3 regions of the Rhizobacter sp. P3_C12 genome follow, and region 1 is predicted to be linked to each of the others. Evidence: predicted binding sites of a transcription regulator. Region 1 holds the regulator's gene; each other region holds the start of a gene.

Region 1 (9,980 bases):
TCGACGTGCTGATGCCGCGTGAGCGGCCGGCGGCGGTCTACTCGGCGAGCGGCCCGGCCGAACGCGGCAGCCGCGGATTCATTCAAGCCTGATGTTCAGCGCGCCTTGAACGGCGCCTGATACAGCCACACCGGCCGCCCATCCGGGCACACGTGCCGGGCCACCGGGCGCAGTTCCTGCGCCTCGAACTCCAGACTGGCCATCCACGCACCGGCGCGCAGCTGCTGCCGCGCCTTCGCGACCGCGCGCGGCATGCTCTCCGGCCGCTGGAACAGGTAGACCAGTTCGTACGCCGACCAGTCGGCCTGCCAGATGTCGCCGCGCGTCACGCGTGCCGGGATGCGCTGCAGCCGGCAGCGCAGGCCGCACAGCAGCCGCACCGGCCAGCTCCATTCGATGCCGTCGAGCACCGCGCGCGGATACGCCGCGTGCAACTCGCGCAGGCCATCCCCCAGCCCGCAGCCGGCGTCGAGCACGCGTGCGCCGTCCGGCAGCGGCACCAGCGCCGGCAGGCCGCGCAGCGCACCGCGCGGCGTCGGGAACACCGGCGCATCGCGCCAGGCATGGACGGGATAGAGGGCCAGCAGCGCGCCCATCGGCAGCAGCCAGGCCCAGGCGGGCAGCGCACCGGCAAGGCCGGAGGCCAGCAACGAGAGGGGGAAACCCAGCGCGACGAAGATGCGCCGCCAGCGCGTGCCGGCGACGATCGGCAGCAGCGCCAGCACGCCGCCGAGCGCGGTGGCCAGCAGCAGCGCGACACCGAGCGGTGCCGCAGCGCGCTGCAATCCGAAGAAGAGCCCCCAGGCCGCGGCCCAGGCGATCAGCGCGGGCAGCGGCCAGAGCACGTCGCAGCCGACCTCAGAAGTTGAACGCGAGCCGCATGCCGCCCCAGTGCCGGCCCTGCACCGTGATCGGTGCGGCGGCTTCCTTCAGCAGCACGAACTGGCCACCGCCCATGTCGCGGCGGTAGGTCTGCAGCAGGAACGGGCGCTGGTTGCGCGCCGAGGCGAGCCCGGTGCGGTCGTTGAAGATGCGGCGGTAGCGGCTGTTGGCGGTGTCCCAGGCCAGGTCGCCGCGCTGCGGGTGGCAGTACTTCTTGTTGTGCGTCGCCACGTAGCCGTTGCGGTCGACCGCGATGCAGAACACCACTTTCGGGCTCAGCGTCAGCACCCGCTCCTGCACCTGCGGGAACAGCCGGTCGGCCAGCTCGATGAACTGCGTCGCGTGCTGCGCCGGGTTGGTGCCCGGCAGCGACCGGTAGTTCTCGTCGAACAGGTTGCTCGCCGAAATCGTCTTGGTGCGCAGCGAATCCTCGAGCAGCTTGCCGATCTGCGCGGCTGCTTCCATCGCGGCCTGGATGAACGGCGTGTCCTCGGTCTCGATGCCGCATTCGGCCACCAGCTCGATCAGGTGCTCCGAGACCTTCAGGAAGGCCTCGCTGCGGCGCATCGCGCTGTCGAGCGCGGCGGTGGTCTGCTGGATCTCCGACTGCATCGCGCCCATCTGCACGTTGACGCCGCTACAGATCTCGCGGCTTTGCGTGGCCGCGGCGGTGATGCTCGCGACACCGGCCTCGACATCGGCCAGCGCCTTGTGGAACCCGCCCTGCCGGACCTCGCCCGGCTTGACGTGGATCTCGCGCGACAAGGCCTCGATGCGGGTGTCGAGCACGCCCACGGTGCTCATGATCGCCTTCGACGAGCCCTCGACCTTCGAGGCCAGATCCTTCACCGCATCGGCCACCACGCCGAAGCCGCGGCCGGCCTCGCCGGCGCGCTTGGCCTCGACCGAGGCATTGAATGCCACCAGCCGCGTCTGCAGCGCGATCTGCGTGATCTCGCTGGCGGCCGCGGCCACCTCGCGCAGCGTGTCGACGATGCCCGAGACCTCGGTGCCGACCGCCTCGACCGCGTCGCGCGCACGCCCGACCGCCTCGAGGCTGCCGGCCGTCACGTCGCCGATCGCCTGCTGCGCCCGGGTGACTTCACCGAGCTGGCCGGCCAGCGCGAGCACGGCCTGCGCCTGGCGCGCCGACACCTTGCTCGCGTCGTCGAGCAGGCCGCGCACCTCGGCGGCGTCGCGGCCGACGCTGGACGCCTGCTTGCCGATCGACTGCACCGCGGCACGCAGGTCGGGCTCGGCGGCCGCGCTCAAGGCGCTCACAACGGGCTCGACCGGCGGCAGCTCGCGGCCCTTGCGGAACATTGCAAACATGTGGTCTCGATTCCCGTGCTCACCACTCGCGCAGCTTGACGCGCAAGCGGGCGATGGACTGGCTGTGCAGCTGGCAGACGCGCGATTCGGTCACCTTCAGCACGGCCGCGATTTCCTTCAGGTTCATGTCGTGCTCGTAGTACATGCTCATCACGTACTGCTCGCGCTCCGGCAGCGTCTTGATGCCGTCGACCAGGGCCTGGCGCATGCGCTGGTCCTGCAGCTGCGCGAGCGGGTTGACCCCTTCGTCGGCGACGTGCCGGTCGAGGTAGTCATTGTCGCCATCGTCGCCCGACATGTCCTCCAGGTAAACCAGCTGGGTGCCGCGCACCTTGCCAAGGAGTTCCTGGTACTCCGGCAGCGTGACGCCCATCTCGCGGGCGATCTCGCTCTCGGCGGGCGCGCGGCCGAGCTTCTGCTCGAGCTTGTGCACCGCCGATTCGATGGTGCGCTGCTGCTTGCGCGTGCCGCGCGACAGGTAGTCGTTGCCGCGCAGCTCGTCGAGCATCGCGCCGCGGATGCGCTGCGTCGCGAAGGTCTCGAACTGCACGCCCTGGGCTGCGTCGAAGCGGCTCAGCGCGTCGGTCAGGCCGATCATGCCGACCTGGATCAGGTCGTCGATCTCGACGTTGGCAGGCAGCTTCGCGATCATCTGGTGCGCGAGGCGGCGCACCAGCGAGCTGTACTGCTTGAGCATCGTGTTGACGTCGAGTTGGCCTTTGGCGGTATACATGGGGTCAGCTCCGGGGAAATTCAGTTCAGGGCCTGCTGCGGGAAATCGCGGTACGCCGGGAATGCGGTGGCGTACGCGGTTTCGACAGAGGCGGCAGGCTGCAGCACATCACGGGCCCAGCGGCGCAGGGCCGGCGTGGGCGGATCGTTGACATCGGACGCAGGGTCGACGTGCATCCAGTCGCGCAGCACGGCGCCCAGGAAGCCATCGGCACACGAGGCGATCTGCTGCGCGATGCGTTCGGCGCGCGGCGAATGCGGGGCGGCGCCGAGCAGCAGGTCGTGCACCATCAGGCCGGCGCGCTGCGTCAGCAGCTTCATCGCGGCGTAGGCGTGGGTCACGCTGCTCGGGCGGTCGTCGGCCAGCAGCAGCGGGCGCGCCTCGCTGCGCATGAACAAACGGCACAGGTCGGTCTCGGTCGCATGCACAAGCACCACGTCGGCGTGCGGCGCGGCATCGGCGGCGGCGTGCAGGAAGTTGGCGGTGCTGCCGTGCGCGTCCACGTAGCGGATCGGCAGGCCGCGCGCGGCCAGGTACGACACCTGGTGCGACAGCGCCTCGACGCAGCCGGTCAGGCCGACGGCCGTCAGCTCGGCCGGGGCCGGCGCGCGGTCGGAGGCGTCGATCACCAGCACATGCGCGCCCAGCTCGCCGAAGGCGGTGCACAGGCGCTCCAGCATCACGCCGCCGAACGCCATGTTCGGGTTGGCCACCACCGGCACGAAACGCACGCGCGTCTGGCCGAACAGCTGGCGCAGGCCGTGGGCCTGGTCTTGCGGGAACGAGGAGTCGTAGGCGTCGTGCATGGGGCGCTGAGGACGAGTCGAGGGGGGCTGTTCTTGTGGGATCGGGCGATCGATCAGGCGTGCAGCGACCCGCGGGTGCGCAGCGCCGGCTGGCGCGCCGTGAAGATCAGGTTCACGTCGTCGGCATCCATGCGGTAGGCAGTGCCGGTGTTGGCGCGCAGCGCGCGATGCACCAGCGCGTGGGCCGACAGGCGGTGCCAGTCTTCGGGGACGCGCTGGCCGTTGGCGACGCCGACCACCTTCAGCTTGTGGCGGATCAGCGCGTCGAGCRCCGGCGCCAGCTTGACGGCTTCGTCGAGCTTGGACAGCACGATGCCCTTGCAGGCGGCGGCGCGGTACGAGACCATCACGTCCTCGATGGTCTCGCCCTGCGCGGCGGCATTGACGACCAGCAGCTTCTGGATCGAGCGGTGGGCCAGCATGTCGAGCAGTTCGCGGGTGCGGCTGTCGCGCTGCGCCATGCCGGCGGTGTCGATCAGCACCATCTTCTTGCCCGCCAGCAGTTCCAGCAGGTCTTCGAGCGAGGCGCGGTCGTGCGCGGTGTGCACCGGCACGCCGAGGATGCGGCCATAGGCGCGCAGTTGTTCGTGGGCGCCGACGCGGTAGGCGTCGAGCGTGATCAGGCCGAGGTTGGCGGCGCCGTGCTTGGTGGCGAAGGCGGCGGCAATCTTGGCGGCGCTGGTCGTCTTGCCGACGCCGGTGGAACCGATCAGCGCGTAGACGCCGCCCTGGTCTTCGAGCGCGGCGTCGTTCTCGCCGGTGATCAGGTTGCGCTCGAGGATGTTGGCGGCCCACGAGGTCTCGTCGCTCACGTCGTTCGGCAGGCTCTCGGCCAGCTTGCGGATCAGCGCCGGCGAGAAGCCGCTGTCGAGCAGCTTCTGGATCAGCATCGCCTGGGCGGGCTGGCGCTGCAGCTTCTCCATGAAGGCCAGGGCGCCGAAGCGCTCCTCGATCAGGCCCTTCATCGAGCGCAGCTCGTTCATCATGTCCTGCTGGTCGCGGCGCGCCGAGGCGTTGACGTTGGAGCGGGCATCGGCGAGCGAGACGACCGGTGCGGCGGGCACCGGGGCGGGCGTGTGCTGCTGGGCGTGGGCCTGGGCCCGTGCATCGGCCAGGGCCTGTGCATGGGCTTGCGCCTGCGCTTGGGCGGCGGCGGCCTGCTGTTGCTGCACGCGGATTTCTTCGCGCAGCACCGGCGGCTCGCGCAGCGTGGCGCTGCGGCCACCGACGGCCTGCATCGGCGCGTGCTGGGCCGGTGCCGGGTGCATTGCCTGCCGTTCGGCCAGGCGCTGCTCGAGCGCGGTCGGCAGCGACGGCTCATCGTCGGGCATGAAGCTGGGTTCGTTGTCGCGGCCGTGCTGTTGCTGCATCGCGGCCTGGCGGCGCTTGAGCATGCGCTCACGCACGTAATCCTGGAACGACAGCGTGCTCATCGACAGGCGGGCGACGTCGTCGCTGACTTCCATCGCCGGGGCGGGAGCGGGTTGCGGGGCCGGTGCGGGGCGGGCGGGCTGGGCGCGCGGTGCGGCGGCGCGCTTGGCGACCGGCGGCGACGGCGGGATCGGACCGGCGGCCGACAGGCGCTCGATCTGTTGAACGCTTTCCGGCGCCATGGCCAGCACCTCGACGCCTTCGGCGCAGGGCTTGGTCGAGAGCACGACGGCGTCTTCGCCGAAAGCCTGGCGGACCAGGGTCAGGGCGTCGCGCGAAGTGCGGGCGGTGAAGCGTTTGACGTTCATCGGGAGCTCCAGGAGATCGAGCAGGAACCAGTGGCAAGCAATGGCATCCAGTGTGTGAGAGCGCAGCCGGCCGCGGTCCGGGGATGAGCCACCGTAAATCCCTTCATTTGGGATGTTTCGTGCCGAGGGGGCACGGCGGTGGACAGGAAGGCAGAGGTCATGGGCGGACGCGGTGGATGCGTGCCGTCATTGTTCCGGGGTGGACCGGAAACTTGAGGCCGATGAGAGGGGGGAAAGCCGGCCTGTTTCTGTGGCAAAGGCGCGGGTGGGGAAGATGACAAGCGAACAAATGAGGGTTGATCCCGGGTTGTCACCCGGGACACCGGAACCACGCGATCAGTTCGCCCCGATGATCGACCCGATGCGGATCGAGTGCGTTTCCGGAATCTCGCTGTGCCCCAGCACCCGCAGCCGCGGCGCGGCGCGCTTCAGCAGCCGGGCCATCGGCGCGCGGATCATGTCCGGCACCAACAGGCAGGCCGGGTGGCCCAGGTCTTCCTGGCGCTTGGCCGAGGCAGCGGCGCTGCGCGTCAGCGTGTCGGCGACGCCCGGGTCGAGCACCGCGCCGTGCGGCGAGTTCAGCGCCTGCGTCACCAGGCGCTCCAGCTCCGGCTCCAGCGCGATCACCTCGAGCTCCTTCACCGGGCCGTAGATCTGCTGCACGATGGCCGGCGCCAGGCTGATGCGGATGCGCCGCGCCAGCTCACCCGGCTCGCTCGCCACCGCCGCATGCTCGGCCAGGCTCTCGACGATCGAGCGCATGTCGCGGATGTGCACGCCCTCTTCCAGCAGCAGCTGCAACACCTTCTGCAGGCTGGCGATGCCGACCATCTTCGGGATCACGTCTTCCATCAGCTTCGGCGCGAGCTTGGTCACGTGCTCGACCAGCTGCTGCGTCTCGACACGGCCGAGCAGCTTGGCCGCGTGCAGCTGCATCAGGTGCGACAGGTGCGTGGCCACCACGGTGGAGCAGTCCACCACCGTGAAGCCGTTCATCTGCGCCGCTTCGCGCTGGCGCTCCTCGATCCACACGGCCGGCAGCCCGAACGCCGGGTCGGTGGTGCGGGTGCCGATCAGCTGGGTGGTCGCGCCGCCCGGGTTGATCGCCAGCAGCATGCCCGGGAAGGCCTCGCCCTCGCCGACCACCGCGCCGCGCAGCGTCAGCCGGTACATGCTGGGCTTGAGCTCCAGGTTGTCGCGGATGTGCACCGGCGGCGGCAGGAAGCCGACATCCTGCGCGAACTTGCGCCGCACGCCCTTGATGCGCTGCAGCAGGTCGCCCTCGCGGTTCTTGTCGACCAGCGTGATCAGCCGGTAGCCCACTTCCAGGCCCAGCGTGTCGACCGGCTGCAGGTCGTCCCAGCTGGCCTCGGCATTCGGCTCGGCCACCGGCGCGGCCGGCGGCGGCGTGTTCCGGACGCGCTTGTTGCGCTCGTTCATCCACCAGGCCGCATAGCCCATGCTGCCCGAGATCAGCAGGAACACCAGGTGCGGCATGCCCGGGATGATGCCCAGCAGGCCGATCACGCCGGCGGTGATGCCCAGCACGCGCGGCGAGTTGAAGACCTGGCTCGCGACCTGCGTGCCGACGTCTTCTTCCTTGCCGACGCGCGACACCACCATCGCCGCCGCCACCGAGATCAGCAGCGCCGGCACCTGGGCCACCAGCGCATCGCCGATGGCCAGCAGGATGTAGCTGTCGGCCGCCTGCGACGCCGACAGGTCGTGCTGGGCCACGCCGATGATGAAGCCGCCGATGATGTTGATGAACAGGATCAGCAGGCCGGCCATCGCGTCGCCGCGCACGAACTTGCTGGCACCGTCCATCGAACCGAAGAACTCCGCCTCGTTGCCCACTTCGAGGCGGCGGCGCTTGGCCTCCTTCTCGTCGATCAGGCCGGCGTTCAGGTCGGCGTCGATCGCCATCTGCTTGCCGGGCATCGCATCCAGCGTGAAGCGCGCGCCGACTTCGGCGATTCGCTCGGCGCCCTTGGTCACCACGACGAAGTTGATCACCACCAGGATCGCGAACACGATCAGGCCGACCGCGAAGTTGCCGCCGATCAGGAAGTGGCCGAAGGATTCGATCACCTTGCCGGCCGCGCCAGGCCCGGTGTGACCCTGCAGCAGCACGACGCGGGTGGAGGCGATGTTCAGCGACAGCCGCAGCAGCGTGGTCAGCAGGATCACGGTCGGGAAGGCCGAGAAATCGAGCGGCCGCACCATGTAGGCCGCGACCATCATCACCATCAGCGCCATCGCGATGTTGAAGGTGAACAGCAGGTCGAGCGCGAAGGCCGGCAGCGGCAGCACCATCATGGACAGCACCATGATGATGAAGACCGGCGCCATCAGCGCCTTGATCGCCTTGGCATGCGGGCCGAGCCAGCCCTGGATCTGTTGGATCAGCGGATTCATTCAGTGTCCTCGGTGGCCTTCAGGCCGTACTTGCCGCTCTTCGGGTTGTGCGGATCGAGCTCGTCCGGCACGTTCAGTTCGGGCAGCGCGCCCGGCAGCGCGACGCGGCCGCTCAGCGCGGCACGCAGCTGGTAGACGTAGGCGAGCACCTGGGCGACGGCCGCGAACAGCGCGGCCGGGATCTCGCGGTCGACCTCGGCGTGGGCATACAGCGCACGCGCCAGCACCGGCGCCTGCAGCACCGGCACCTTCGATTCCTTCGCGGTGTCGCGGATGCGCATGGCCATCAGGTCGGCGCCCTTGGCGACCACGCGCGGCGCGCCCATCTTGCCTTCGTCGTACTTCAGCGCGACGGCGTAGTGGGTCGGGTTCATCACGACCAGGTCGGCAGTGGGCACGGCGGCCAACATGCGGCGATTGGCCATCTCGCGCATGCGGGCGCGGATCTTGGCCTTGATCTCCATGTTGCCTTCGACTTCCTTGTGCTCCTGCTTGATTTCCTGGTGGCTCATCTTCAGGCGCATCGCGTGCAGCTGGCGCTGCAGCGGCACGTCGACCGCCGCGAAGGCGGCCAGCGCCAGCAGCACCAGCAGCATGCCGCCGACGATGGTGCTGCCGACGTGCGACAGCGCCTGCGGCAGCGGCATCGACAGTGCACCGGCGAACATCTCGACGTGCGAGCGCAGGTACATCGCGCCGATGGTGCCGAGGATCAGCGCCAGCACGGCGCCCTTGATCGCCTCGATCAGCTGCTGCTTCGAGAACAGCTTGCCGATGCCGGTGATCGGGTTGAACTTGTCGAACTTGGGCGCGAGCGGCTTGAGCGTCCAGACCCAGCCGCCGGCCGCGACGGCGACGGCCACGCCGACCACCATCATCAGCAGGCCCATCGGCAGCACGACCCAGATCAGCTTGCTCGTGAGTTCGGCCAGCCGCTCGCCCATCGCCTCGGGATTCTTCGCCATCACGGCGTTGAACTGCAGGCCGGTGGCGAGCAGCTGCTTCAGCCAGCGCGACAGCAGCGGCGCCGCGGCCACCAGCGCCGCACCGCCGACCGCGATCGCCGCGAAGTGCGACAGATCGCGCGAACGCGCGACCTGGCCCTCGGATCGGGCCTTGTCGAGCTTTCGCTGCGAGGCGGGCAGGTTGCGGTCTTGGTCGGACATGGCGGGGGCGGTGGTGTGCTCCCGCGATTGTTCCGGGGTGGGGGCGGAACTTGAGCCGGATCAGAGGGGGGAAAGCGGCTCTGTTTCGTGACCATGCCCCCGCGTTACGAAGACTCCTCTCTCCCTGAGCGATGGCCCACGTTGGAACCCTGCAGCCGACGAAGTCACTTACCTGTGTCCCGAACAACAGGCGGCGAAGCGCGATCGTTTACGCCGCCAACTCAGAAGGAAGTTCCGTGATCGAATCAGCGAAGACAAAAGTCAGACACGGCTTTGACAAAACCCGTGACACCGCGAGGAGCGGAGCGAGGAAGCTACGCCGTGGCATCGCCAAGGCCGCTCACAGCGCAAAGGAATTCCTCGCTCACATTCGACTGAATGTCGGCAATGGAGTTTCTCCTCACGCCAAAACCTCATCGGGGCAAGATTCTTCCATTTCAAACGATCAAAGCAGCAGTGACGAGCACGGCATTGGATCGTCGACAAGTGAAATCGTTCGCCAAGAATCGCCAATAATGTACTGCCCTCACGACGATCAACGGGGAAACTACTGGATCAAATCCGCATTGGAACCGGAATCTTCGGAGAAGGTCCGTTCCGAGCAGCAGGAGTTCGAGTCCAAGATTCTCACCGCGATCAATCGCTCCCCTTCAACCCATGGAAGGAATGCGGGGTCGAGTCAGCGGGAGCGCCTTCGGGATCACATACAGGAAACCAAAGACAGCGTGACACTCAGCATCCTCGACCAGTTCGGAACATCGTGCCCTTCCGAACTTCGCAAGGGGATCCGTCAAGCGATCGAGACGACCGCCGCACCCGTGCATGCTCTGCTCCAGATTCACGCCGCCTTCAAGAACGCGAAAACCTTCCTCGATAAGTGGACCCGCGCCTACCCGTGCCGACC
Region 2 (5,535 bases), on a different contig from region 1:
GCGGGTGCTGGTGGTGTCGATGTACCCCGAGGACCAGTACGCGATCCGGGCGCTGAGGGCCGGCGCATTCGGCTACGTGAACAAGGGCGGCGACCCCGCGACGATCGTGGCCGCGGTGCGCACGGTGGGGCAAGGGCGCAAGTACGTGACACCGGAGATTGCGCAGATGCTGGTGGAGAGCCTGACGACGCCCTCGACGGAAGCTGCGCACGAGAAACTGTCGGACCGAGAGTTGCAGACGCTGGTGATGATTGCGTCGGGAAAACGGCTCTCGGACATCGCAGAAGAGTTGATGCTCAGCCCGAAGACGGTGAGCGTCTATCGGGCCCGAGTGCTCGAGAAGCTAGGGCTTTCGAACAACTCGGAGATGACCGTCTACGCGATCCGCAACGGCCTGGTCGGCAGCGAGTAGTCGGCCTGCCGAGGGACGATGCGTAGCGAGCTGCGTGGAGAAGAACGGCCAACAATCCCAATGAAGGTGGATGTCTAGCCGAAGTGGCAGTGTTGTCCGCAGCGAGACTGAACGAACCGTATGGTTTTCCAGGCCCTTTGCTTTGGTTACTTTCATTTGGGCTCAAATGAAAGTGACTCGCCCGCCGGGGCGAAACCCGGCAGCAGCCTCACGCAGTGAGAAGAATCAGAACCCGAGGCTCGCCAGCAGGTCGTCCACTTCACCCTGATTGGCGACCACATCCGTGCGCCCTTCCGGATTGACCACCGGCCCGTTGAGGATCGACGAATCCACCTTCTGCACCTGCTCCGGCGGAGCCGCCTGCACCAGCAGCTTGACCAGGCTGTCTTCCAGGTCGGATGCCAGCGCGACGACCTTGGCCACGACCTGGCCGGTCAGGTCATGGAAGTCCTGCGCCATCATGATGTCGGTCAGGTGCAGGTCGATGCGTGCGGTCGCTGCCTCGACGTCACCGACGAAATTCATCACCGAACCCGAGGCCACCGCCTTCACCGGGTCGGCCACGATGGCCGCCGCGATGCGGCGCGTGTCGGCAGCGATGTTCGCGTGCTCGAGCTTGGCCTGGTCGACCGAATTCAGCACCTTGTTGGCCGCAGCACCGGTCTTCTCGGCGATGTAGTTCAGGCGGCTGCGCGCGTCGGGCAGGTTGTCGGCCGCGGTCTGCAGCTTGGGGATCACGCCGAGCTGCATCAGCGTGTCGTGCAACTGGCGCGTGATCACGCCGAGCTGCTGGAAGACCTCGGGCGAGGCCGCAGCCGTCGGCGGGGCCAGGGTGGCCATCGTATCCATCTTCATGATGTGTTCCCTTGTACGTCGGGGGGCTGGTGCGGCATCAGGCCGCGGTGGCCAGCTTCTGCATGATCTTCTGGACTTTTTCTTCCAGCGTGGCCTTCGTGAAGGGCTTGACGATGTAGCCGGCCGCGCCGTCCTGCGCCGCCCGCACGATGTCTTCCTTGCGCGCCTCGGCGGTCACCATCAGCACCGGCAGGTGCTTCAGGCTCGCATCGGCCTTCACCGCCGACAACAGCTCGAAGCCGTTCATGTTCGGCATGTTGATGTCGCTGACGACGAAGTCGAACTTCGCGTTCTTCAGCATGTTCAACGCCACCGCGCCATCCTCGGCCTCTTCGGCGTTGTTGTAGCCGATCTCCTTCAGCAACCCGCGCACGATGCGGCGCATGGTCGAGAAGTCGTCGACGATCAGGAATTTCAAATCGGTGCTCATGAGAGTCCTCGCTGGGTCGCTTGGGGCGGTGGTACGGTGTAGAGCCTGGAATCGGCTGCTTTGCGGCTGTTATCGGGCAGTCGCGGCGGAAGTTGAGGGCGGCGTGATCGCCCCCTCGGCAGCCGGCGCTTCGGGTTCCGGTGCCAACGGCGTGTTCTGGAAGAAGCGGTCCTCCGCATCACGGTTCATCACGATGATGCTGATGCGCCGGTTCGACGGGCTCCGCGGGTCGTTGCGGTCGAACAGCGCGCTCGACGCGAGCCCCTGCACCCGCAGCATCCTGTCCTCGGGCAGCCCGCCCATCAGCAGTTCGCGGCGCGATGCATTGGCGCGGTCCGACGACAGCTCCCAGTTGCTGTAGCCGCGCTCGCCGCCGCCGAAGGCCGCCGCGTCGGTGTGGCCCTCCAGCGTCAGCCGGTTCGGTACCTCGGCGAGCACGCCGCCGATCTCCTGCAGCAGCTCGCGCATGTAGGGTTTGACCAGCGCGCTGCCGCTGTCGAACATCGGCCGGTTCTGCTCGTCGACGATCTGGATGCGCAGGCCGTCCGGCGTCATGTCGAGCCGGATCTGCGATTTCAGCGCGGCCAGCTTCGGGTTCGCCGCCAGCACGTCCTCGACATGCTGCTTCAGCACCTGCAGCCGCTGCGCCTCGGCCTGGCGCTGCTCGGCCTTCATCGCCGCCAGGTTGATCGTGCTGCGCGACGCGGTGTCGCCCTTCTTGACCTGGCCGCCGCTGCGGGTGAGGTCGGTGCCGCCGCCCTTGATCACGTGCGACGAATCGCCCGAGCCGCTGCCGCCGCTCAGCAGCGCCACCTTCAGCGGCGCCTGGAAATAGTCGGCGATGCCCTTCTTGTCGCCCTCGGTCGTCGAGCCGAGCAGCCACATCAGCAGGAAGAACGCCATCATCGCCGTCACGAAGTCGGCATAGGCGATCTTCCACGCGCCGCCATGGGCGCCGTGGCCGCCCTTCTTGACGCGCTTGATGATGATCGGCTGCAGCTTCTTCGAATCGCCGGCCATTACGGAGCGTCCTTCACTTCTTGCCCTTCACGTGGCCTTCGAGTTCGGCGAAGGTCGGGCGGTCGGTCGAGTACAGCACCTTGCGGCCGAATTCCACTGCCACCTGCGGCGCATAGCCCTGCATGCTTGCGAGCAGCGTGGTCTTGATGCACTGCAGCTCCTTGCCGTTCTCGTCGTTCTTCTGTTCCATCAGCCCGGCCAGCGGCTCCGCGACTGCATAGGCCAGCAGGATGCCGAGGAAGGTGCCGACGAGCGCCGAGCCGATCATGCCGCCGAGGATCGCGGGCGGCTGGCCCACCGAGCCCATCGTGTTCACCACGCCGAGCACTGCGGCCACGATGCCGAACGCCGGCAGCGCGCCGGCCAGCCGGGCGATCGCCGCGGCGGGCGCATGCGCCTCGTGGTGGTGGGTGTCGATCTCGCTGTCCATGAGGCTCTCGATCTCGTGGGCGTTCAGGTTGCCCGAGACCATCATGCGCAGGTAGTCGGTGACGAACTCGACCACGTGGTGGTCGTTGCCCACTGTCGCGTATTTCTTGAAGAGTGCCGATTCGTGCGGGCGCTCGACGTCGTTCTCGATCGACATCAGGCCTTCCTTGCGCGCCTTCTGCAGGATGTCGTAGAGCAGCGCCAGCAGCTCCATGTAGCGTGCCTTCGAGTATTTCGAGCCCTTCAGCAGCGGCGGCAGTGCTGCCAGCGTCGCCTTCAGCACCTTCGGCTGGTTGTTCACGACGAAGGCGCCGAGCGAGCCGCCCAGGATGGCCATCAGTTCGGTCGGCAGGGCGTGGATGATCACGCCCATGTTCCCGCCGTGCAGGACATAGGCGCCGAAGATGCACCCGAGGGCAACCGCGTAACCGATGAGGACGAACATGTTCCAGGCTGTTCCGTGTAAGGGGGAGTGCGCACGCCGCGCTGGTCTCGGACCGTTATCGGCCCCCACCCCAGTCACTTGAGTGTCGGGGGGGGGAGGGTTCGGCAATCGCTCGAACAGCGCTGGAAAATCGCCTTCTCGCCCCTGCGGGGGGGCTTCTTTTCACTGCGTGGGGCTGCTGCCGGGTCTCGCCCCGGCGGGCGAGTCACTTTCATTTGAGCCCAAATGAAAGTAACCAAAGCAAAGGGCTTTGAAAACCATYCGGTTCGTTCAGTCTSGCTGCGGACAACACTGCCYCTTCGGCTGCACATCACCGTTCATTGGGATTGTTGRTCTCCCGCTCCACTCGACTCGCTCGCTTCGCGTCGCATCGTCTTGCGCCTGRCGCRGCCGCGTCGTCAGGYCGATGCGCAGCGAGCTGAGTGGAGAAGAAKGGCCAACAATCCCAATGAARGTGGAGCTCCAGCCCAAGTGGCKGTGTTGTCCGCAGCGYGYCWGAACGAACCGTATGGTGTTGTATTGAAGCCCTTTGCTTTGGTTACTTTCATTTGGGCTCAAATGAAAGTGACTCGCCCGGCCGGGCGAAACCGGCCYGCAAGCACAGCGCAGCGTCCGGGGCGAGACCCGGCAGCAGCCTCACGCAGTGAACAGCCTCTTGCGATGCCGGGCAAGCTGCGCCCGCACCTGCTCCGGTGCCGTCCCGCCCAGCACGTTGCGTGCATTCAGCGAGCCGCGCAGCGTCAGCACGTCGAAGACGTCCGGGTCGATGGCCGCATGGAACCCCTGCAGCACGTCCAGCGGCAGGTCGCCCAGGTCGCGCTCTTCGCTCAGCGCGAACTTCACCGCATGCGCCACCACCTCGTGCGCATCGCGGAACGGCAAACCCTTCTTCACCAGGTAGTCGGCCAGGTCGGTCGCGGTCGCATAGCCCTTCAGCGCCGCACGCTCCATCGCCTCGGGCTTCACGACGATGCCGGCCACCATCTCGGCCATGATGCGCAGCGTGTCGCGCACCGTGTCGACCGCGTCGAACAACGGTTCCTTGTCTTCCTGGTTGTCCTTGTTGTACGTCAGCGGCTGGCCCTTCATCAGCGTCAGCAGCCCCATCAGGTGGCCAATCACCCGGCCGCTCTTGCCGCGCGCCAGCTCGGCCACATCGGGGTTGCGCTTCTGCGGCATGATCGACGAACCGGTGCAGTAGCGGTCGGCCAGGTTGATGAAGCCGAAGTTCTGGCTCATCCACAGCACGATCTCCTCGGCCAGCCGCGACACATGCATCATCGTGATGCTCGCGAACGACGCGAACTCGATCGCGAAATCGCGGTCGCTCACCGCGTCGAGGCTGTTCTGGCACACGCCGTCGAAGCCCAGCGTCTTCGCGACGCGCTCGCGGTCCAGCGGGTAGCTGGTGCCGGCCAGCGCCGCCGCACCCAGCGGCAGCACGTTCACGCGCCTGCGCACGTCGGCAAGGCGCTCGGCATCGCGCGCGAACATCTCCACGTACGCCAGCAGGTGGTGCGCAAAACTCACCGGCTGCGCCACCTGCATGTGCGTGAAGCCCGGCAGGATGGTCTCGACATGCCGCTCCGCCACGCCCACCAGCGCCTGCTGCATCGCCGCCAGCAGCGGCAGCAGCGCATCGATCTCGTCGCGCAGCCACAGCCGCACGTCGGTCGCCACCTGGTCGTTGCGCGATCGGCCGGTGTGCAGCCGCTTGCCGGCGTCACCCACCAGCTGCGTGAGCCGCGCCTCGACGTTGAGGTGCACGTCTTCGAGGTCGAGCTTCCACTCGAACGCGCCGGACTCGATCTCCTGCGTGATCTGCGCCATGCCGCGCCGGATGTCGGCCAGGTCCTGCGCGCCGATCACCGCCTGCGCCGCCAGCATCTCGGCATGCGCCAGGCTGCCGGCGATGTCGGCCTTCCACAGGCGTTTGTCGAAGCT
Region 3 (6,566 bases), on a different contig from region 1:
AGGCTGGCCGCGACGCGCGATGCGAAGGACTGGCCGGTGTAGGTGACGACCGGCACGCCGGCCCACAGCGCATCGCTGGCCGTGGTGTGGCCGTTGCAGGGCCAGGCGTCGATGTACAGGTCGGCGAGCGGCAGGCGGCTCAGGTGCTCGCGCAGGCCGACCTTCGGGCCGAACACCAGGCGCTCGGTATCGATGCCGCGTGCCTTGGCCTCGGCACGCAGCAGGGCCGGCGCATGCTCGTTCCATTGCAGCAGCCACAGCACCGAGTTCGGGATGCGGTGCAGCAGCCGGCACCAGACGTCGAACACCTCGGGAGACAGCTTGAACGGCTGGTTGAAGCCGCACAGCACCAGCGCGTCTTCCGGCAAACCGACCTGGGCCCGGGTGCAGGGGCCGGGCAGCGGGCGCTGGCGGTCGTTCGGCTGGTAGCAGCCGGGCATCAGCGCGAGCTTCTCGCTGTAGTGCGCGGCATGGTCGAGCGGCGAGACGATGGCGTCGCCGATGAAGTAGTCGATTGCGTCGGACCCGGTGCTGCCCGGAAAGCCGAGGAAGCTCACCTGCACCGGCGCCGGCCGGTGGCCGAAGATCTTCAGCCGGCCGTCGCGGGTGTGGCCCTTCAGGTCGACCAGCACATCGATCTGGTCGCTGCGGATCTGCTGCGCCACTTCCAGCTCGCCGCGCTTGCTCACGTCGTCGAAGCGGTCGGCCGCGCGGCGCAGCCGCTGGCGCATCTCGCTGCCGTCTTCGGGGCCGTGCGAATAGAGCGTGACGTCGAAGCGGCTGCGGTCGAGCTTCTCGAACACCTCGGCCATCAGGAGCGCGGTGGCGTGGTGATGGAAGTCGGCCGAGACGAAGCCGACGCGCAGCCGCGTGGGCAGCGGGCGAGGCGCGACCGGTGCGAACGGCTTGATCCCGCGCATGTGGAAGCGCCAGCACGAGCGGGCGATGCGCAGCTGCACCTGGGGGTCGGCGGTCAGCGTGGTCTGCGCGAACACGGCGGCCCAGCGGTCGGCATCGGCCGGCAGCGCGGCGGCCATGCGCTCCAGCGCCGCCAGGTCCTCGCGGGCATGGTCCCAGCGGCACAGCTCGCGTTCGATGAAGGTCAGCACGCTTTGCGCGGCCAGGTCGCCCGGGCCGAGGCCTAGCACGAGCGAGGTGCGCAGGCATTCGGTGGCTTCGGCCTTCATGCCCAGCGCATTGAAGGCCAGGCCGAGCCGGAAGTGCGACAGCGCGTGGTCGATGTTGCGCGCCAGTGCATCGAACAAGGCGGTGATCGCGGCCTGGTGCTGGTTCGCGTTGAAGAGCGCCATGCCGAGGGTCTGGTGGTACTCGGTGCTGCGCGGCACGTGCGCGGGCTGTTGCTGCAGGCAGGTGGCCGCCTCGGCGTAGCGGTGCTGCGCGTGCAGGCATTCGGCGGCGATGATGCGGGCCACCGGATCGTCCGGTTGCAGCTTGAGGGCGGCCGAGGCCGACTGCAATGCCTTCTCGTGCGCGCCGTTCTTCATCTGTGCGCGTGCCAGGTTCACCAGGTAGAGGTTGTCCTGCGGCTCGCGCTCGGTGGCGCGCAGGAAGGCGCTCTCGGCGCTGCGCCAGTCGCCGGCCTTCGCATGCCCGATGCCTTCCTCCCAATCCTGCTTCGCGCTGCGCAGGTAGGGTGCAATCGTGGCGGCGCGCGGCTTCGAGGGCTTGTGTGGCTTGGTGTGCATCGTGCTGGCGCGCCTGGGCACGCCCCGTGGAAGGGTGCTGAAATTCTAGGAAACCACCCCGTGCCGGTCTCGCGGAGATGCACCGCAGACGCCTGCCAATTCAGCGCTTCCCGGGCTGCGAGAAACATCTCGAAACGTCCGTGCGGACCCTCAAGTTTCCGGCCCAAGTGCAGATAGAAGCCGGGTTCTCCTCCCTCTGTTCAACGGATCCCTCCGAAATTTTCGTGACCGGGTCTCAAGTCCGGAAAGTGGCGGTCCGATAAAGCCTCCAACGGCGACGCAACAACGGCGCCGGGGTCCGGCAGACCAGTGAGGCCGGGCGCAGCAAGCCGCACAGGACGTGCGGTCGTTTAGGCAGAGAGGATCACGGTAGAGACACCAATCTGCCGAGGCAATGCCGGCGCTCATGCCGGGTCTCGTTTCAACCGTTATGGAGTATTTCAAATGAGCATGTCAGTCAACACCAACGTCACGTCGCTGAACGCACAACGCAATCTGTCGACCACCCAGAATGCCCTGTCGACCTCGATGCAGCGCCTGTCTTCCGGCCTGCGCGTCAACAGCGCCAAGGACGACGCCGCCGGCCTGGCGATCTCGGAGCGCATGGGCGCCCAGGTCCGCGGCATGAACGTCGCGATCCGCAATGCCAACGACGGCATCTCGCTGGCGCAGACCGCTGAAGGCGCGCTGGGCAAGGTCGGCGATTCGCTGCAACGCATGCGTGAACTCGCCGTTCAAGCCCGCAACGGCACCAACGGCACCAGCGACAAGGATTCGCTGGACAAGGAATTCCAGCAACTCGGCGCGGAAATCAGCCGCGTGCTCGGTGGCACGACCTTCAACGGCATCAACATCATCGGCTCCGACGCCGGCGCGAAAGAGTTCCAGATCGGTGCCAACACGACCACCAACGACTCGATCACGGTGACCACCACCGACATGTCGCAAGCCGCCAGCATCACCGACGTGACCAGCGAGAAGATCGACAGCACGCAAGACGCGGCTGCCCTGAAGGACGTGATCGACAAGATCGACGGCGCGATCGACTCGATCAACAGCGAGCGCGCCATGTACGGTGCGGTGCAGAACCGCTTCGACTCGGTGATCTCCAACCTGCAGACCTCGGTGGAGAACCAGTCGGCCGCCAAGAGCCGCATCACGGATGCCGACTTCGCGTCTGAAACGTCGAACCTGTCGCGTGCCCAGATCCTGCAGCAGGCCGGCACGGCGATGGTGGCGCAAGCCAACCAACTGCCGCAGCAAGTGCTGTCGCTGCTGAAGTAAGCCGCCAGGCTCGCTTCTACAAGGCCCCGCCCGGGAAACCGGGCGGGGCCTTCTCGTTTGGCGGATGAAAAGACGGGTCGAACCGGCTCATTTCCCGGTTTAACCCCACTCCAGTTCTCGGAACAATCACTTCCACAGGTTCCTCGCCCGGGATCTGCGGTCCGGATCCACTGAAGGATGCTGACGGGGCGGTGTGCAACAGCACACCTTTCATGTCGGTGGCCAACGGTGATTCGCGCCGGGTCTGACGCAGGGCATCACACCCCTGCGGCAAGCGCCGGCGCATTTCGCCGGGAGTCATTGATTCTTGAGGAGTGCTTCATGCCACAAACCATCAACACGAACATCGTTTCGCTGAACGCGCAACGAAACCTGAATTCTTCCCAGTCCGCGCTGGCCGTCTCGATGCAGCGCCTGTCGTCCGGCCTGCGCGTCAATTCCGCGAAGGACGACGCCGCCGGCCTCGCGATCGCCGAACGGATGAACGCGCAAGTGCGCGGCATGAACGTCGCGATCCGCAACGCCAACGACGGCATCTCGATGGCGCAGACCGCTGAAGGTGCGCTGTCCAAGGTGGGCGATGCGCTGCYACGCATGCGCGAACTGTCGGTGCAGGCCCGCAACTCGACCAACAGCAACAGCGACAAGGATTCGCTGAACAAGGAATTCAAGCAGCTGTCGGCCGAAATCGGCCGTGTCCTCAACGGGACCACGTTCAACGGCCAGCCGATCCTCGCGTCGACCGGCACGCAGACCTTCCAGGTCGGCGCCAACACGACCGTCAACGACACCATCGACATCACCACCGTCAACCTGACCGTCGACGCCTCGATCACCGCGGTGACCGACGCGCTGGTCGTGATCGATAGCACGGCCGACGCGACTGCCATCGCGACGGTGATGAATTCCATCGACGGCGCGCTGGACCTGATCAACGACACCCGCGCCACCTACGGTGCCAGCCAGTCCCGCTTCGATTCGGTGATCGCCAACCTGCAGACGGCGGTGGAAAACCAGTCGGCCGCCCGCAGCCGCATCATGGACGCCGACTTCGCGGCTGAAACCGCCGCGCTGAGCCGTGCGCAGATCCTGCAACAGGCCGGCAACGCGATGGTGGCCCAGGCCAACCAGCTGCCGCAGCAGGTGCTGCAGCTGCTGAAGGGCTGATGAACGACGAGCGGGGCGTGGTGCGTGAAAAAAGTCGCACCCGAGGACTCAAGTTGCCGGCTGTGACTCCGATACACGCGATATCGGATTCCCCTTGGGGGGAGCCTTCCTTCTTTTAGGACAGTGGCAGCGAGGCTTCCTCTGCTTGCCGTCCACTCTTCCGAAAGGTCACGGTCATGGCATCAGTTACATCAGCGGGGATCGGCAGCGGCCTCGACGTCGAATCGATCATCACGAAGTTGATGACGGTCGAAAAGCTGCCCGTCACGCAACTGCAGACCGAAGCGTCGAAGATCCAGACCAAGATCTCCGCTTACGGCTCCATTCAATCGTCGGTGTCGGCCTTCCGCGACGCCGCGCTCGCGTTGACCCGCTCCGGCACCTGGGGTGCGACGTCTGCGACCTCGGCCGACACATCGGCCGTTTCCGTGTCCGGCGGCTCCAGCGCCTCGGCCGGCAACTACGCGGTCAGCGTGCAGAGCCTGGCGGCCTCGCAGTCGGTGGCAAGCACCAGCTTCACATCCAGCAGCGCGGTCGTCGGCGAAGGCTCGCTGACCATCGACACCGGCAGCTGGGACATCGGCGAGCCGGGCTTCAAGGCTCGCGCGACCATCAGCTCGATGAACATCGCGATCAGCGCGACCGACACGCTGGCCGACGTGCGCGACAAGATCAATGCGGCGGGTGGCGGCGTCTCGGCCTCCATCGTCACCGACTCGAGCGGTGCGCGGCTGGTGCTGTCGTCGAAGTCCACCGGGGCCGAGAACGGCTTCCGCGTGACGGCCAGCGGCGCCGGCCCGTCGGCCTTCGCGTACGACGCGACCGACGGCAGCGCCGCGATGACGCGCACCCAGACCGCCGTCGATGCGAAGGCGAAGATCAACGGGCTGGACATCACCTCGGCGAGCAACACGCTGAACGACGTGGTGCAGGGCCTGACGATGAACCTGCAGAAGGTCACCACCGGTGACGTGCAGGTCAGCGTCGCGCAGGACAACACCTCGATCAAGAGCGCGATCACGAGCTTCACGGCCGCCTACAACGGCCTCGCATCGCTGCTGAAGACGCAGACCAAGTACGACGATGCGACCAAGACGGCCGGCACGCTGCAGGGCGACAGCACCGCGGTGTCGCTGCAGCGCCAGCTGCGCTCGATGCTGACGGGCACCGGCTCGGCCTCGAGCGCGTTCCCGACACTGTCCTCGATCGGCCTGGAGATCCAGACCGACGGCACGCTGAAGGTCAGCGACACCAAGCTGACCAGCGCCCTGGGCAACCTGAGCGAGATGAAGAAGGCGTTCGCCAACAGCGACACGACCGACTCGGCCAACGACGGCTTCGCGCAGAAGCTGCGCGCGCTGGGCGACCAGGTGCTGGGCACCGACGGCACGCTGGCCGCCCGCACCACCGGGCTGAACAGCACGCTGAAGGACAACCAGGAACGGCAGGACGACATCACCGACCGGATGACGAACACCGAGAAGCGCCTGCGCGCCCAGTACACCGCGCTCGACACGAAGATGGCGGGGCTGAACACGCTCAGCACCTACATCACGCAGCAGATCGCGAACTGGAACAAGTCCACCGGCTAGTTGACGGCCCCCACGTCGCTTCGCTCCTGCCCCCCGAGGGGGCACCTCGCCGCAGGCCCGGCAAAGCCGGTTCCTGGGCGAGTTGCTTGGGGTGCTTCGCTGCGCTCGCGTGAAGCCTTTCTGCCAGCTGCAACTTCTCCTCACACTTGAGGGCGAAATGGACCCTGTTTCACCCCACTTGTGCGGCCTAAAGGCCGCGCGGGGCGGGCCGATAAACAGTGCATCCAGTCACGCACAAGGCCAAGAACATGTTCGGTTCCGACTACTCCGCATCGCCCTTCGGCGGCCGCAGCAATGCCTACCAGGCAGTGCAGGTCGGCACCGGGGTCGACGGCGCATCGCCGCACCAGCTGATCGCCATGCTGTTCGACGGGCTGATCGATTGCATCGCCCAGGCGCGCGGCGCCATCCGCAACAAGAAGATCGAGGAGAAGGGCCGCGCCATCAGCCGCGCGGTGCGCATCGTCGATGAAGGCCTGAAGGCCGGCCTGAACCTGAAGGAGGGTGGCGCGCTCGCCGCCCAGCTGAACGACCTGTACGCCTACATGGCCCTGCGCCTGACGCAAGCCAACCTGCACAGCGACGAGGCCGCCCTCGACGAATGCGTGCAACTGATCGAGCCCCTGCGCAGTGCCTGGGCCGAGATCGACATCAAGACCGCCGCCTGAAGCGCCGAGCCCACACCATGAAGCCCTACCAGATCGACCGGTCGCACGACAACGGAGACCACCCCATGAACAAGGCCCTGCTGAACTACTACGAAGCCATCGAGCGCGCCAGCCAGGACATGCTCGAAGCTGCCCGCGTCGGCAACTGG

What was found. Region 1 encodes FliA, which starts transcription of late flagellar genes. Its sites were predicted from a motif close to CTAAAGTTTNNNNNNNNNNNGCCGNTA; they were not measured.
Region 2: motA (flagellar motor stator protein MotA) is a predicted target of FliA. The motif match lies at 3,648-3,674, and genes of this name have one in related genera.
Region 3: fliD (flagellar filament capping protein FliD) is a predicted target of FliA. The motif match lies at 4,205-4,231, and genes of this name have one in related genera.

The regions. Positions count from the first base shown of each region.
Region 1 covers NZ_JBFUGW010000106.1:10,920-20,899, forward strand. The annotation lists gene AC1DXV_RS17400 (hypothetical protein) at 1-92, shown strand, start outside; gene AC1DXV_RS17405 (class I SAM-dependent methyltransferase) at 96-845, opposite strand; gene AC1DXV_RS17410 (methyl-accepting chemotaxis protein) at 859-2,214, opposite strand; gene AC1DXV_RS17415 (RNA polymerase sigma factor FliA) at 2,234-2,947, opposite strand; gene AC1DXV_RS17420 (hypothetical protein) at 2,968-3,753, opposite strand; gene flhF (flagellar biosynthesis GTPase FlhF) at 3,807-5,492, opposite strand; gene flhA (flagellar biosynthesis protein FlhA) at 5,829-7,910, opposite strand; gene flhB (flagellar biosynthesis protein FlhB) at 7,907-9,076, opposite strand; partial or broken gene AC1DXV_RS17440 (hypothetical protein) at 9,313-9,980, shown strand, end outside.
Region 2 covers NZ_JBFUGW010000065.1:17,403-22,937, reverse strand. The annotation lists gene AC1DXV_RS12890 (response regulator) at 1-412, shown strand, start outside; gene AC1DXV_RS12885 (protein phosphatase CheZ) at 638-1,267, opposite strand; gene cheY (chemotaxis response regulator CheY) at 1,305-1,697, opposite strand; gene motB (flagellar motor protein MotB) at 1,767-2,717, opposite strand; gene motA (flagellar motor stator protein MotA) at 2,731-3,591, opposite strand; gene argH (argininosuccinate lyase) at 4,228-5,535, opposite strand, start outside.
Region 3 covers NZ_JBFUGW010000019.1:32,299-38,864, reverse strand. The annotation lists gene AC1DXV_RS05600 (O-linked N-acetylglucosamine transferase, SPINDLY family protein) at 1-1,706, opposite strand, end outside; gene AC1DXV_RS05595 (flagellin domain-containing protein) at 2,151-2,990, shown strand; gene AC1DXV_RS05590 (flagellin N-terminal helical domain-containing protein) at 3,312-4,157, shown strand; gene fliD (flagellar filament capping protein FliD) at 4,334-5,749, shown strand; gene fliS (flagellar export chaperone FliS) at 5,998-6,417, shown strand; gene AC1DXV_RS05575 (flagellar protein FliT) at 6,483-6,566, shown strand, end outside.